2 linked regions of the Caballeronia sp. LZ062 genome follow. The protein of the gene in region 1 interacts with the protein of each later gene in a pairwise test. Links are inferred from orthologs where the notes say so. Each region holds a gene or a part of one and is shown on either strand. Other genes may lie near its edges.

Evidence for each region.
Region 2: the proteins of recJ (region 1) and P9239_RS17675 interact in binary tests that used the Escherichia coli proteins (3 or more experiments, as listed by UniProt). The link is inferred for Caballeronia sp. LZ062 from one-to-one orthologs.

Annotation. Positions count from the first base shown.
Region 1 is NZ_JARTWB010000002.1:743,102-749,550, reverse strand. The notes cover bases 2,968-5,909. They hold recJ (single-stranded-DNA-specific exonuclease RecJ), read left to right. Parts: upstream 2,968-3,559; coding sequence 3,560-5,260; downstream 5,261-5,909. Other genes in these bases: P9239_RS09530 (regulator), read left to right, coding at 2,968-3,547. Outside these bases: P9239_RS09545 (TatD family hydrolase), read right to left, coding at 1-232; lipoprotein-releasing ABC transporter ATP-binding protein LolD, read right to left, coding at 257-970; P9239_RS09535 (lipoprotein-releasing ABC transporter permease subunit), read right to left, coding at 963-2,216; more of P9239_RS09530, read left to right, coding at 2,432-2,967. UniProt on the Escherichia coli protein: Single-stranded-DNA-specific exonuclease.
Region 2 is NZ_JARTWB010000002.1:2,479,724-2,486,417, forward strand. Bases 2,361-5,547 are described here. They hold P9239_RS17675 (DNA topoisomerase III), read left to right. Parts: upstream 2,361-2,686; coding sequence 2,687-5,347; downstream 5,348-5,547. Other genes in these bases: P9239_RS17670 (thioredoxin family protein), read left to right, coding at 2,361-2,518; P9239_RS17680 (LysR family transcriptional regulator), read right to left, coding at 5,434-5,547. In the rest of the region: fmt (methionyl-tRNA formyltransferase), read right to left, coding at 1-98; def (peptide deformylase), read right to left, coding at 150-653; DNA-processing protein DprA, read left to right, coding at 852-2,069; more of P9239_RS17670, read left to right, coding at 2,141-2,360; more of P9239_RS17680, read right to left, coding at 5,548-6,531.

The sequences.
Region 1 (6,449 bases):
GCACGCGCAGGTCGTCGTCGGTGGCGCGAGGCGTGAAAAGCGGATGGATGCCGAGCGCATACGCGCCGCCCTCGATGCGATGCGACAACGCGCGCACCGTATCGAAGTTCGACCGCTCGACGCCCGGAATCACGATGCGCGTCACCGCTGCATCGACCGCCGCGCGGGCCACCGCGTCGCGGTCCGCGTCGAACTCGGAGGCATCGAGATGACAGTGCGTGTCGATCCACATGGCGTCCTCCGAGGCGCGCGCCGCTTAGACGGGCACCGGCGGCTCTTCGTGCAGCACGCCGTCGCGCAGACGCATGATGCGGTCGCAGCGCGCGGCGAGATCGGGATCGTGCGTGACGATCACGAAGCTCGTCTCGAGCGTCTGCGACAACTCCAGCATCAGGTTGAACACCGTATCCGCCGTGCCGCCGTCGAGGTTGCCGGTCGGTTCGTCGGCGAGCACGCACGCGGGCCGCGTGACGAGCGCCCGTGCAATCGCCACGCGTTGCCGCTCGCCGCCCGACAGCGCGCCCGGCCGATGCTTCGCGCGATGCGCGATGCCGACGCGTTCCAGCATGGCCATCGCTTCCTTGCGCGCCGCGTCTTCGCTCATGCGGCGAATGCGCAGCGGCATCGCGACGTTATCCAGCGCGGTGAATTCAGGCAGCAAATGATGAAACTGATACACGAAACCGAGCGCGCGATTACGCAGTTCGTTGCGCTCTTTCTCTTTTAGCTCGGTGAACGGCTTGCCGAGCAGCGACACTTTGCCCGCGCTCGGCTCGTCGAGGCCGCCGAGCACGTGCAGCAGCGTGCTCTTGCCGGAACCGGACGCGCCGACGATCGCGAGCTTTTCGCCGCGATAGATTTCGAGCTGCGCGTTGTCGAGTACCCGCACGCTTGCGCCGCCCTGCTCGAACGCCTTAGAAATCGCCGACGCCTGCAGCACGACATTATTTGCCGGAATCAGGTCACTCATAGCGCAGCGCCTCCGCCGGACGAACCTTCGCGCCGCGCCAGCTCGGATAGAGCGTCGCGAGCGACGACAACAAAAACGCGATGACGCCGATCTTCATGACATCGCCCGGCACGAGTTCGGACGGCAACTCGCTGATGAAGTACACCGAAGGCGGCAGGAACTGCACGCCGAGCACATGCTCGATCATCGGCACGAGCCACGGAATGCTCCACGCAATCACGCAGCCGAGCGACACGCCGAGCGCCGTGCCGATAAAGCCGATGGTCACGCCCTGCACCACGAATATCTTCATGATCGAGCCGGGCTGCGCGCCGAGCGTGCGCAAGATGGCGATATCGGCCTGCTTGTCGGTGACGGTCATCACGAGCGACGACACCAGATTGAACGCCGCCACCGCGATGATCAGCGTGAGAATGATGAACATCATGCGTTTTTCGATCTGCACGGCGGAGAACCACGTCTTGTTCTGCTGCGTCCAGTCGCGGATATAGAGGTCGCCGGAGAGCGTGTGCGACAGTTGCCGCGCGACATCGGGCGCGCGCTGCATGTCCTTCAGACGCAGACGCACGCCGGTCGGCGCGGGAAGGCGAAAGAGCGCTTGCGCGTCGCGGATCGAAATGAGCGCGAGCGTCGAATCGTATTCGTAGTGGCCGGACTCGAAGATGCCGACGACCGTGAACTGCTTCAGGCGCGGCATCATGCCCGCGGGCGTGATGGTGCCTTCGGGCGCGACGAGCGTGATCTTGTCGCCGGTCATCACGCCGAGGTTCGTTGCGAGATCGCCGCCAAGCACGATGCCGAATTCGCCGGGAACCAAGTCCGCGAGCTTGCCCGCGCGCATTTCCTTGCCGATATCCGACACTTCCGGCTCGAGCGACGGCTCCACGCCGCGCAGCGCGACGCCGCTCACCGCGCCTTGCCGCGTCAAGAGCGCCTGCGCTTCGACGTAGGGCGCCGCGCCGGTCACTTCGGGATTGCGCTTGGCTTCCTGCGCGGTCAACTGCCAATTGGGCATGGACCCCGTCGGCGAGAAGATTTCGACATGCGCGAGCACCGAGAGCATGCGGTCGCGCACTTCCTTCTGGAAGCCGTTCATGACCGACAGCACGACGATCAGCGCGGCGACGCCGAGCGCGATGCCCGCCATCGACACGAGCGCGATGAATGAGATGAAGCCGTTGCCTGTGGTGCGTTTGCTGGCGCGCGTGTAGCGCCAGCCAATCTGCCATTCGTACGGAAGTTTCAAGCGAATCCTTTTTCTGCTGTTGCTGCGTTGCTATCTTGGCCGGCGTGAAGGCGTGAATCGCCCCGATTTGACAGCGCATGACCGGGCCGTGCGCCTTGCGCCGCGAAATTTGCGAAAGTTTGCCACACATGGGGTCGGCGTCGTAACAAGCGCGGGTCTTGCAGCGCCTTGCGCATCGTGCCCCCCGCCGATGACGCGTCGCGCTTTGCCCTACAATGCCGACCATCATGCCCCTTGCCGACCTTCACCTTCTGCTGCCGTTCGCCCTGCCCTCGGCGGCCGACGCCGCGACTGCGCTGCACGGACTGGACAGCGCGGCGCTTGACCGACTGCTTGCCCGCGCGACGCTCGAAGAACGCGTGATCGGCGAAGACTTCCAGCGTACGCTGCCGCATGAGCGCTGGATCGCGCAACGCTTCGGCATCGTTTCGCCGAACGCGGGCCAACGTTATGCCGACGACGCCCCGCTCGCGCCCTTCATGCTCCTTGCCGATGGCGGCGATCCCGGCGCGTCCGGTTCTGGAGACGCCGCGCTGTGGGCGTGCATCGAGCCGGTTCACGTGCGCATCGCGCACGATCATCTCGTGCTGATCGATCCCGCCACGCTCGGCGTGCGCACCGAGGAAGCGCGCGCGCTGCTGGACACCGCACGGCCGGTCATCGAAGACTTGGGCCTAGCGTTGCAGGCGCCGACGCCGCTGCGCTGGTACGTATCGGGCGATGCGCTCGGCGCGCTCGCGGGCGCGTCGCCGTTGCGCGCGGCGGGACGCAACATCGAAATCTGGCTGCCGCACGAAGCCCGGACCGGCGATCGCTCGCGCCCGTGGATGAAGCTGCAGAACGAAGTGCAGATGGCGTGGTTCGAACATCCGCTGAACGTCGAGCGCGAATCGCGCGGACTTCCGCCCATCAATTCGATCTGGCTGCACGCACAAGGCGCGATGCGCCCGGTCACGCGCCCGTTCGCCGCCGTGATGTCCGATGCCGCCGCCACGCGCGGCCTCGCGCTCGCTTCGGGCGTGAAGCCGTCTACGCCGCCGGAGTCGTATGCAGCGCTTCCGAAAGACGGCGGCGAAGGCGCGACGCTCGTCGAACTCGACCCGTTTTCCGCGCCGTTCATCGAGCAGGACTGGGCGCGCTGGAACGCGGCGCTGAAGGCGCTCGAAGATGCGTGGTTCGCGCCGGCGCTCGATGCGCTATCGAGCGGTTCGCTCAAGCGCCTGCGTCTCACGCTGTGCGGCGATACGGGCTCGGTCACGCTGTCGGTCACGCGCGGCGATTTGCGCAAATTCTGGCGCCGCCGCCCTATCGCGGCGCTTCTCATCGAATAAGGCTCTTCCCGCATGACGCGAATCGTTACCCGCGCCTCGTCCCCCGCCGATGCCGAAGCCCTTATGCGCCATGGCCTGCATCCCGTGATCGCGCGGCTCTATGCGGCGCGAGGCGTCACGTCGCCGGACGAAGTGGAAACCGAGTTGAAGCGCCTGCACGCGCCCATCGGCCTGAAGGGTTGCGACGACGCTGCCGCCGTGCTCGCCGATGCGCTCGCGGCCGGCAAGCGCATGCTCGTCGTCGCGGATTACGACTGCGACGGCGCGACCGCGTGCGCGGTTGCCGTGCGCGGCCTGCGCATGTTCGGCGCGACCATCGACTATCTGGTGCCGAACCGCTTCGAATACGGCTACGGGCTGACGCCCGAGATTGTCGAACTGGCCGCGCGCTCGCCGCTCGGCGTGCCGGATCTGCTGATTACCGTCGATAACGGCATCGCGAGCGTCGAAGGCGTCGCGGCGGCCAACGCGCTCGGCATCGATGTCGTCGTGACCGACCATCACCTGCCGGGCGACGAACTGCCCGCCGCACGCGCCATCGTCAATCCGAACCAGCCGGGCTGCGGCTTTCCGAGCAAATGTATCGCGGGCGTCGGCGTGATGTTCTACGTGCTGCTCGCGCTGCGTGCCGAGCTGCGCCGGCGCGGCGCTTACGAGAGCACGCCGGAGCCGCGTCTGGACGGCCTGCTCGATCTCGTTGCGCTCGGCACCGTGGCCGATGTCGTGAAGCTCGACTGCAACAACCGGATTCTCGTCGCGCAGGGTTTGAAGCGGATTCGCGCAGGCCGCATGCAGCCGGGCATCGCCGCTCTGTTCCGCGCGGCCGGCCGCGATGCGCGCGCCGCGTCGGGCTTCGATCTCGGCTTCGCGCTCGGGCCGCGCCTGAACGCGGCGGGACGGCTCTCGGACATGTCGCTCGGCATCGAATGCTTGACGACCGACGACATCGGCCGCGCATGGGAACTCGGGCAACAGCTCGACGCGATGAACCGCGAGCGGCGCGAAATCGAAGCCGGCATGCAACAGCAGGCGCTCGCCGAACTGCAATCGTTCGATGCGGGCGAGCGCGCGACCCTCACGCTCTACGACGCGAGCTGGCATCAGGGCGTGATCGGCATCGTCGCCGGGCGGCTGAAGGAGCGCTTTCACCGGCCGTCGTTCACGTTCGCGCACGCCGACGACGCCGGCACGCTCTCAAAAGGCTCCGGACGCTCGATTCCCGGCTTCCATTTGCGCGATGCCGTCGATCTCATCAGCAAGCGCGAGCCCGGTCTCATCCACAAGTTCGGCGGCCACGCAATGGCGGCGGGCCTCACGCTCGCCACCGCCGACATTCCGCGCTTCACGGACGCGTTCGAAGCGATCGGCCGCGAGTGGCTGACCGCCGACGCGCTCTCGCGGACCATCGAGACGGACGGCGAACTGGAGGACGCGTATTTCACGCCGCAATTCATCGAACTGCTCGACGCGGCGGTCTGGGGACAGGGCTTTCCGGCGCCGACGTTTTCGGGGGAATTCGACGTCGCGTCGCAATCGCTCGTGAAGGACAAGCACCTAAAGCTGCAACTCGTGCGCGGCCGCCAGCGTTTCAACGCGATCTGGTTCAATCACGTCGATCCGCTGCCGCCGCGCGCGACTGTCGCGTACCGGCTCGTCAGCGATTCGTGGAACGGCGTGGCGCGCGTGCAGCTGATCGTCGAGCACGCGGCTTGAGGCAGCGTTCGCCGCATTGTCGTGTTCGGCGCGCGTCTTCGCTAATTGGCCGACCGCGCCAATACGATTGCGCGCTTCGAGAGTTGGTCAGCCCGCAGAAAATCGAGTAGACGTTCGTCAACCCGAAAATCGGCGCGACGCCGGAAGACGCGGCGAAGTACATCGTGGCTTAGGCAGCGTTTGCGGCATCGCCATTTCGGCGCGCGTCTTCGTTAATCAGCCCCCGCGCCAGTGCGATTGCGCGCTTCGAGCGTTCGTCAGCCCGCAGAAATCGAAGAGACGTTCGTCAACCTGAGGCGAAGTACATCGTGCCGCTCGACGCCCCGCGCGAAGCGCCTGTGCACGGACGTTCAAGCGCGCAGCGTCCCGTGTCACGGCGTGCGCCAGCGCGGGAAAAGCGCGTCGATCGGCTATAATTTGACCTTTTTACGAAGCCGAAGATCGACAATGGAAGCAGAACGTCTCAACGCGATCGAAAGCCTTCTGGCCGACCTGCGCCGCCGCGCGGGCGAGCTACGGGGGTATCTTTGACTACGACGCCAAGTCCGCGCGCCTAGCCGAAGTCAACAAGGAACTCGAAGACCCGAACGTCTGGAACGACTCGAAGAACGCGCAGGCGCTCGGTCGTGAAAAGAAGCTGCTCGACGGCGTGGTGTCGACGCTTTCCGCCCTCGACAACGATCTGCGCGACGCCGACGAACTCTTCGAGATGGCGCGCGAAGAAGGCGACGAAGACACGCTCGTCGCCTGCGAATCCGACGCCGACGCACTGAAAGCGCGCGTCGAAGACATGGAATTCCGCCGGATGTTTTCGAACCCGGCCGATCCGAACAACTGCTTCATCGACATTCAGGCGGGCGCGGGCGGCACCGAGGCGTGCGACTGGGCGTCCATGCTGCTGCGCCAGTATCTGCGCTACTGCGAGCGCAAGGGTTTCAAGACCGAAGTGCTCGAAGAATCCGAAGGCGACGTCGCCGGCATCAAGAGCGCGACGATCAAGGTCGAAGGCGAGTACGCGTACGGCTATCTGCGCACCGAAACCGGCATTCACCGGCTCGTGCGCAAGTCGCCGTTCGATTCCTCGGGCGGGCGGCACACGTCGTTCTCGTCGGTGTTCGTGTATCCGGAAATCGACGATTCCATCGAGATCGAGATCAATCCCGCCGATATCCGCACGGACACGTATCGC
Region 2 (6,694 bases), 1.7 Mb from region 1 along the record:
ACGAGAGGAACGGAAAAGCCAGCCGCATGGATGGCCGCGAGCGCGGCGGCGGCAAATTCTGGCGTACCGGCGAAAACGACACGCAGCGATTGAGTCATCGGAGAAAGCGCCGTTCGGCGCGCCTGCAAAAACGTGAATCGTACCGCCGCTTACAGCGCTTTTTCGAGCTTTTTCATCTTCCCGCGAATACGCGTCTGCTTCAGTTGAGACAGATATTCCACGAAGACGTGTCCGTCCAGGTGATCGATCTCGTGCTGAACGCATACGGCCAGCAGCCCTTCACAATCGAGTTCGAACGTCTCGCCCTTTTCATTCAGCGCCCTGACGCGCACGCGGTCCGGCCGCTCGACGATGTCGTAAATGCCCGGCACCGACAGACAGCCCTCTTCCCAGTCCTTCCTGACCTCGCTCGCCCAGACGATTTCCGGGTTGATGAAGACCATCAGTTCGTCGTGCGCATCCGACACGTCGATGACGATCACGCGCTCGTGCACGTCCACCTGCGTCGCCGCGAGGCCGACGCCGGGCGCGGCGTACATCGTCTCGGCCATGTCGGCGACGAGCTTGCGGATGCGGTCGTCCACCACGGCGACGGGCTTCGCCACCTTGTTCAGCCGCTTGTCCGGGTAGTTGAGTATCTTGAGCAGAGCCATGATTCGAATTATCTACACGCGCCACGACGCGGTGAAGTCGGCCATTCGGCCAGGTTGCGGAGGCCTTGCGGCGTGCCGAAGATATGCGGGCGAATCCACGGGATTCAACGCCGCCGGCAAGCGGCAGACAGCGTCGCTACGGACCGGCTGCGCGGCCGGGCGACGATTCTTGATTTATACGGGATCAAAAATCTTAACATGACGACCGACACCCTGCCGACCGACCCGGCACTTGCTGAATGCCCTGCGGCCCCGCCCGCATCCGACGACTTTCGCGCCTGGCTGCGGCTTGCGCACGCCAAAGGTCTGCGCCCGCTCGCGCTGCGCACGCTCCTCGGTGCGTTCGGCGGCCCGCTAGAAGTGCTGTCGGAGAGCTACGCCGCGCTCGCCCGCGCCACCGACGAAACCGCCGCGAAAGCCGTGACCGCGCCGCCAGCGGACGTCGAAGGCGCTCCCTTCGATGACTATATTGAATGCGTGCGCGATTGGACGTCCGAGCCCGGCAATCATCTGCTCACGCTCGCCGACGCCGACTATCCGCAGGCGCTCTTGACCATGCCCGATCCGCCGCCCGTGCTCTACGTGAAAGGACGGCTCGACGTGCTTCAGTCACGCGCAGTGGCGATCGTCGGCAGCCGCAACGCGACGCCGCAAGGCGCGGAAGACGCACGGCGCTTTGCGCGGGCGCTTTCCGATGCCGGACTCGCGGTGGTGTCGGGACTCGCGCTCGGCATCGACGCCGCCGCGCATCGCGGCGCGCTCGATGGCGGCGCGGGAACCATCGCCGTCATCGGCACGGGCGCGGATCTCGTCTATCCCGCGCACAACCACACGCTCGCGCACGAAATCGCCCGCGACGGCGCCATCGTGTCCGAGTGGCCGCTCGGCACGCCAGCGCGCTCCGCGAACTTTCCGCAACGCAACCGGCTGATCGCGGGATTGTCGGGCGGCGTGCTGATCGTCGAAGCCGCGATGCGGTCGGGCTCGCTCATCACCGCGCGGCTCGCCGCCGAGATCGGGCGCGATGTGTTCGCCATTCCCGGGTCGATTCACGCGCCGCTGTCGCAGGGCTGTCATCGGCTCATCAAACAGGGCGCAAAGCTCGTCGAAACGCCGGAAGACGTATTGGAAGAGTTCGGCTTTCCGGCCGCTCAAGCGCCCGCACCGGGTCGACGCGGCAAGCCGCGAGCACCGAGCGCCTCGTGGGCATCCGCCCGCCTGCCCGCCGACGCGCCGACTGGCGACGCCGAGCGCGTGCTCGCCGCGCTCGGCCACTCGCCGGCGACGCTTGAAATTCTGGCCGAGCGCACCGATCTCGACGGCGCGGCGCTTCAGGGCGCGCTGCTTCAGCTCGAACTCGCGGGGCTGGCGGCGGCGCTGCCGGGCGGCCGGTACGGGGCGCTCGAACGCTCCTGACCCCGCCTCGTGCTACATTCGCGAGAATTGCGCTGCACGGCGTTGCCATAAGAAAGGATCGTCTCAACCTCATGTCCGCGTTCAACCTCGATACCGACGCCGAACAAATCGCCGAACGCCTCGCCGTGCCGGGCACGCTGTTCGTCGCGTGCCTGTGCGCGGAATGGTGCGGGACGTGCCGCGAGTATCGCGAAGCTTTCGACAGACTGGCCGACGCGCATCCGGACATCTGCTTCGCGTGGATCGACATCGAAAATCAGGCGGACCGCTTCGATGACCTGGACGTGGAGAACTTCCCGACCGTTTTGATCGAAGATTCGGTCACGACCCGATTTTTCGGCACAGTGCTGCCGCAGGTCGCAATCGTCGAGCGCATGCTCACCGACCTCACCGCCCTGCCCGACATGACCGGCGCGCCCAAGCTGCGCCCGGCGCTTGCTATAGCGTAGACAAATGGATCGGCGGCACCCGGTTGCGTCTTCCGAAACGCACCCGGACGCCGGTTCGGCGGGCGTCGTAATCGAAACCGCGACGCGCACGGCGCAAACCGTGTGCTATAAAGCGGTCGTTAAAGCGGTCCAAACGGGGCCGCTGCCAGTCCCCAACCATATTGAGTCATGTCCAAAGCCCTGATCATCGCTGAGAAGCCTTCCGTCGCGAACGACATCGCGCGCGCGCTGGGCGGCTTCACGAAGCATGACGAGTACTACGAGAGCGACGACTACGTGCTCTCGTCCGCGGTCGGCCACTTGCTGGAAATCGCCGCGCCGGAGGAATACGACGTCAAGCGCGGCAAATGGAGCTTCGCGAATCTGCCGGTGATTCCGCCGCATTTCGATCTGAATCCCATCGCGAAGAGCGAGTCGCGGCTGAAGGTGCTGACCAAGCTGCTGAAGCGCAAGGACATTGACCGGCTCATCAACGCATGCGACGCGGGGCGCGAGGGCGAGCTGATTTTCCGCCTGATCGCGCAGCACGCGAAAGCGAAGCAGCCGATCCAGCGCCTGTGGCTTCAGTCGATGACGCCCGCCGCCATCCGCGAAGGCTTCGCGAACCTGCGCAGCGACGCCGACATGCAGCCGCTCGCCGACGCCGCGCGTTGCCGTTCGGAAGCGGACTGGCTCGTCGGCATCAACGGCACGCGTGCGATGACTGCCTTCAACAGCAAGGGCGGCGGTTTCTTTCTGACGACCGTCGGTCGCGTTCAGACGCCAACCTTGTCGATCGTCGTCGAACGCGAGGAAAAAATACGCCGTTTCGTGCCGCGCGACTATTGGGAAGTGCGCGCGGAGTTCATCGCGGCAAAGGGTCTCTACGAAGGCCGCTGGTTCGACCCGAAGTTCAAGCGCGTCGAGAACGATCCGGAACAGCGCGATTCGCGCCTCTGGAGTCTCGCGGCGGCGGAATCGGTCGTCGCGGCGTGCCGCGGCAAGACCGGCACGGTGACGGAAGAGTCGAAGCCGTCCACGCAGATGTCGCCGCTCCTCTTCGATCTGACGAGCCTTCAGCGCGAAGCCAACAGCCGCTTCGGCTTCTCGGCGAAGAACACGCTCGGGCTCGCGCAGGCGCTGTACGAAAAGCACAAGGTGCTGACGTATCCGCGTACCGATTCGCGCGCGCTGCCGGAAGATTATCTGGGCACGGTCAAGGAAACGCTGACCATGCTCAAGGAAAGCAACAACTACCTGCCGTATGCCAAGCAAGTGCTCGACAAGGGCTGGGTGAAGCCGAACAAGCGCATCTTCGACAACTCGAAGATTAGCGACCACTTCGCCATCATTCCGACGCTGCAAGCGCCCAAAGCGCTGTCCGAGCCCGAGCAGAAGCTGTATGACCTCGTCGTGAAGCGCTTTCTGTCGGTGTTCTTCCCGGCGGCCGAGTATCTCGTCACCACGCGCATCACCGAAGTCTCGGGACATCACTTCAAGACCGAGGGCAAGGTGCTCGTCGAGCCGGGCTGGCTGCAGGTCTACGGCCGCGAAGCCGCGGGCGAGGAAGGCAATCTCGTGCCGGTGCAAAAGGGCGAAACGGTTGACGTCGAAAAGGTCGAGGCGCACGGCCTCGTGACCAAGCCGCCCGCACGCTACAACGAGGCGTCGCTGCTGTCGGCGATGGAAGGCGCGGGCAAGCTCGTCGAAGACGAGGAACTGCGCGAGGCGATGGCCGCAAAGGGCCTCGGCACCCCGGCCACGCGCGCCGCCATCATCGAAGGCCTGCTCGGCGAAAAGTACATGGTGCGTGAGGGCCGCGAACTGATTCCGACCGCCAAGGCGTTCCAGTTGATGACGCTTTTGCGCGGCCTAGGCGTCGAAGAACTGACCGCGCCCGAGCTGACCGGCGAGTGGGAACACAAGCTCTCGCAGATGGAGCGCGGCAACCTGCATCGCGACGCGTTCATGCAGGAAATCGCGCGCATGACGCAGACCATCGTGAAGCGCGCGAAGGAGTACGACTCCGACACGATCCCCGGCGACTACGCGACGCTCGAAACACCGTGCCCGAATTGCGGCGCACAGGTGAAAGAGAACTACCGGCGCTTTGCCTGCACGAAGTGCGAGTTCTCGATCTCGAAGATACCGGGCGGGCGTCAGTTCGAGATTCCGGAAGTCGAGGAATTGCTGCGCGAAAAGACCATCGGTCCGCTGTCTGGTTTTCGCAGCAAGATGGGTCGCCCGTTCTCGGCCATTCTGAAGCTCGCGCTCGACGACGAAATCAAGAACTTCAAGCTGGAATTCGATTTCGGTCAGGACACCGGCGGCGAAGACGGCGAACCGCCCGATTTCTCGGAGCAGACGCCCGTCGGCGCGTGCCCGAAATGTCAGTCGCGGGTGTTCGAGCACGGCATGAGCTTCGTGTGCGAAAACTCGGTCGCGAATCCAAAGACGTGCGATTTCCGCTCGGGCAAGGTCATCCTGCAGCAGGAAATCACGCGGGAGCAGATGGAAAAGCTGCTGAACGAAGGCCGCACCGACTTGCTGACGAACTTCAAGTCGTCGCGGACCGGGCGCAACTTCAAGGCGTATCTGGTCAAGCAACCGGACGGCAAGATCGGCTTCGAGTTCGAGAAAAAAGAAGCCAAGCCGGGCGCGAAGACCGCGGCGGCGAAGCGCGGCGCAACCGCAGACGCGCAGAACGACAGCGCGGACGAAGGCGATAGCGACGTCGCCGTAGCCGCCAAGACCACGCGGGCGAAAGCGGCGACGAAGACCGTCGCGGCCAAGAAAGCCCCGGCGAAGAAAGCGGCCGCGAAGAAGACGGCGGCGCGCAAGGCGAGTTGATTCGCCGCGCCGGCTAGAAGCAAAAAAGCCCGCGAAGTGATTCGCGGGCTTTTTTTCGTTTGGTGAGCGCAAGACGCGCGCAGCGATCAGAACGGCGACGCCGCCGGCAGGCGCCCTCGCGGTCGCGAAGGCTTTGCCAGCTTCGGGCCGAGTTCACCGTCCATCGAGCGGGAACGCGGCGCGGGCGGCGGCGCTTTCGGTTCATCATCGTGGGCGTAGTGGGCTTCCGCGCTGCTCGCGGCCGCCGGCTTACCGATGCCGTCGCGAATCCATTGCTCGCCGAGCTGGTGATTCGGCGTCTGGCTGAAGTGCTCGACGAGGTGATCGATGAACGTGCGCACCTTCGCGGGCAAGTGCCGCCGGCTCGGATAGGCGACGTTGATTTCCACTTGAGGCAACTGGTAGTCGCCGAGCAGCCGCACGAGCTGATTGCGGTTCATGTCGTTGCCGATCAGATAGCTAGGCAGAATCGCGATGCCCATGCCGAGCAGCGCGAACTGCCGCAGCATCTCCGTATTGTTCGCGATGATCACGTTCTGCGGGCGCACGCGCACTTCGCCGTCCGGACCCGTGAACACGCGCTCGTCGCCCCAGTATTCGGACGGCAGGCTCAGGCACGGGTGCTCCAGCAGATGTTCCGGGCGCGTCGGCGTGCCGTGCTTTTCGAGGTAATCAGGCGTCGCGCAGACGGTCATGCAGCCGGTGGTCAGGCGGCGCGTGACGACGCTCGCACTCTTCACCTGCCGCGCAATGACGATTCCGACATCGAACCCTTCCTCGACGAGATCCACTTGGCGGTCCACCAGCGTCACATCGGGCAGGACCTTGGGATAACGCTGCGCGTAAGTCTGCAAGACGGGCGCGAGATTGTGCAGGCCGAACACGACCGGCGCGACGATACGCAGCGAACCGAGCGGCTCGTGATTGCGCGCCACCACCATCTGTTCGACGTCTTCTAGTTCATCGAGAATCTGGCGCGCCCGCTCGAGATACACCTGACCGGATTCGGTGAGGGAAAGACTGCGCGTCGTGCGGTTGAGCAAGCGCGTGCCGAGACGACTTTCGAGATCGGCGACGTGGCGCGTCGCTACCGCGTTCGAGATATCCATCGCGCTAGCGGCCCGGGCAAAACTGCCAAGATCGGCCACGCGGACGAACACCTTCATCGACTGCAAATGATCCATGGGACAACTCCTGCCGCCACGCGGCTATAAATTCTGCTGCAAGGCAATTCAGAATTATCCTAGGACTCGAAGATTCGTGCAGAAGTTGCGGACGCGCTGTGGTTTTTGGAAAAAATCGTTGTGGAAACGGCTTCGTCGGAGAAGATGACCGTTCGGTCATCTT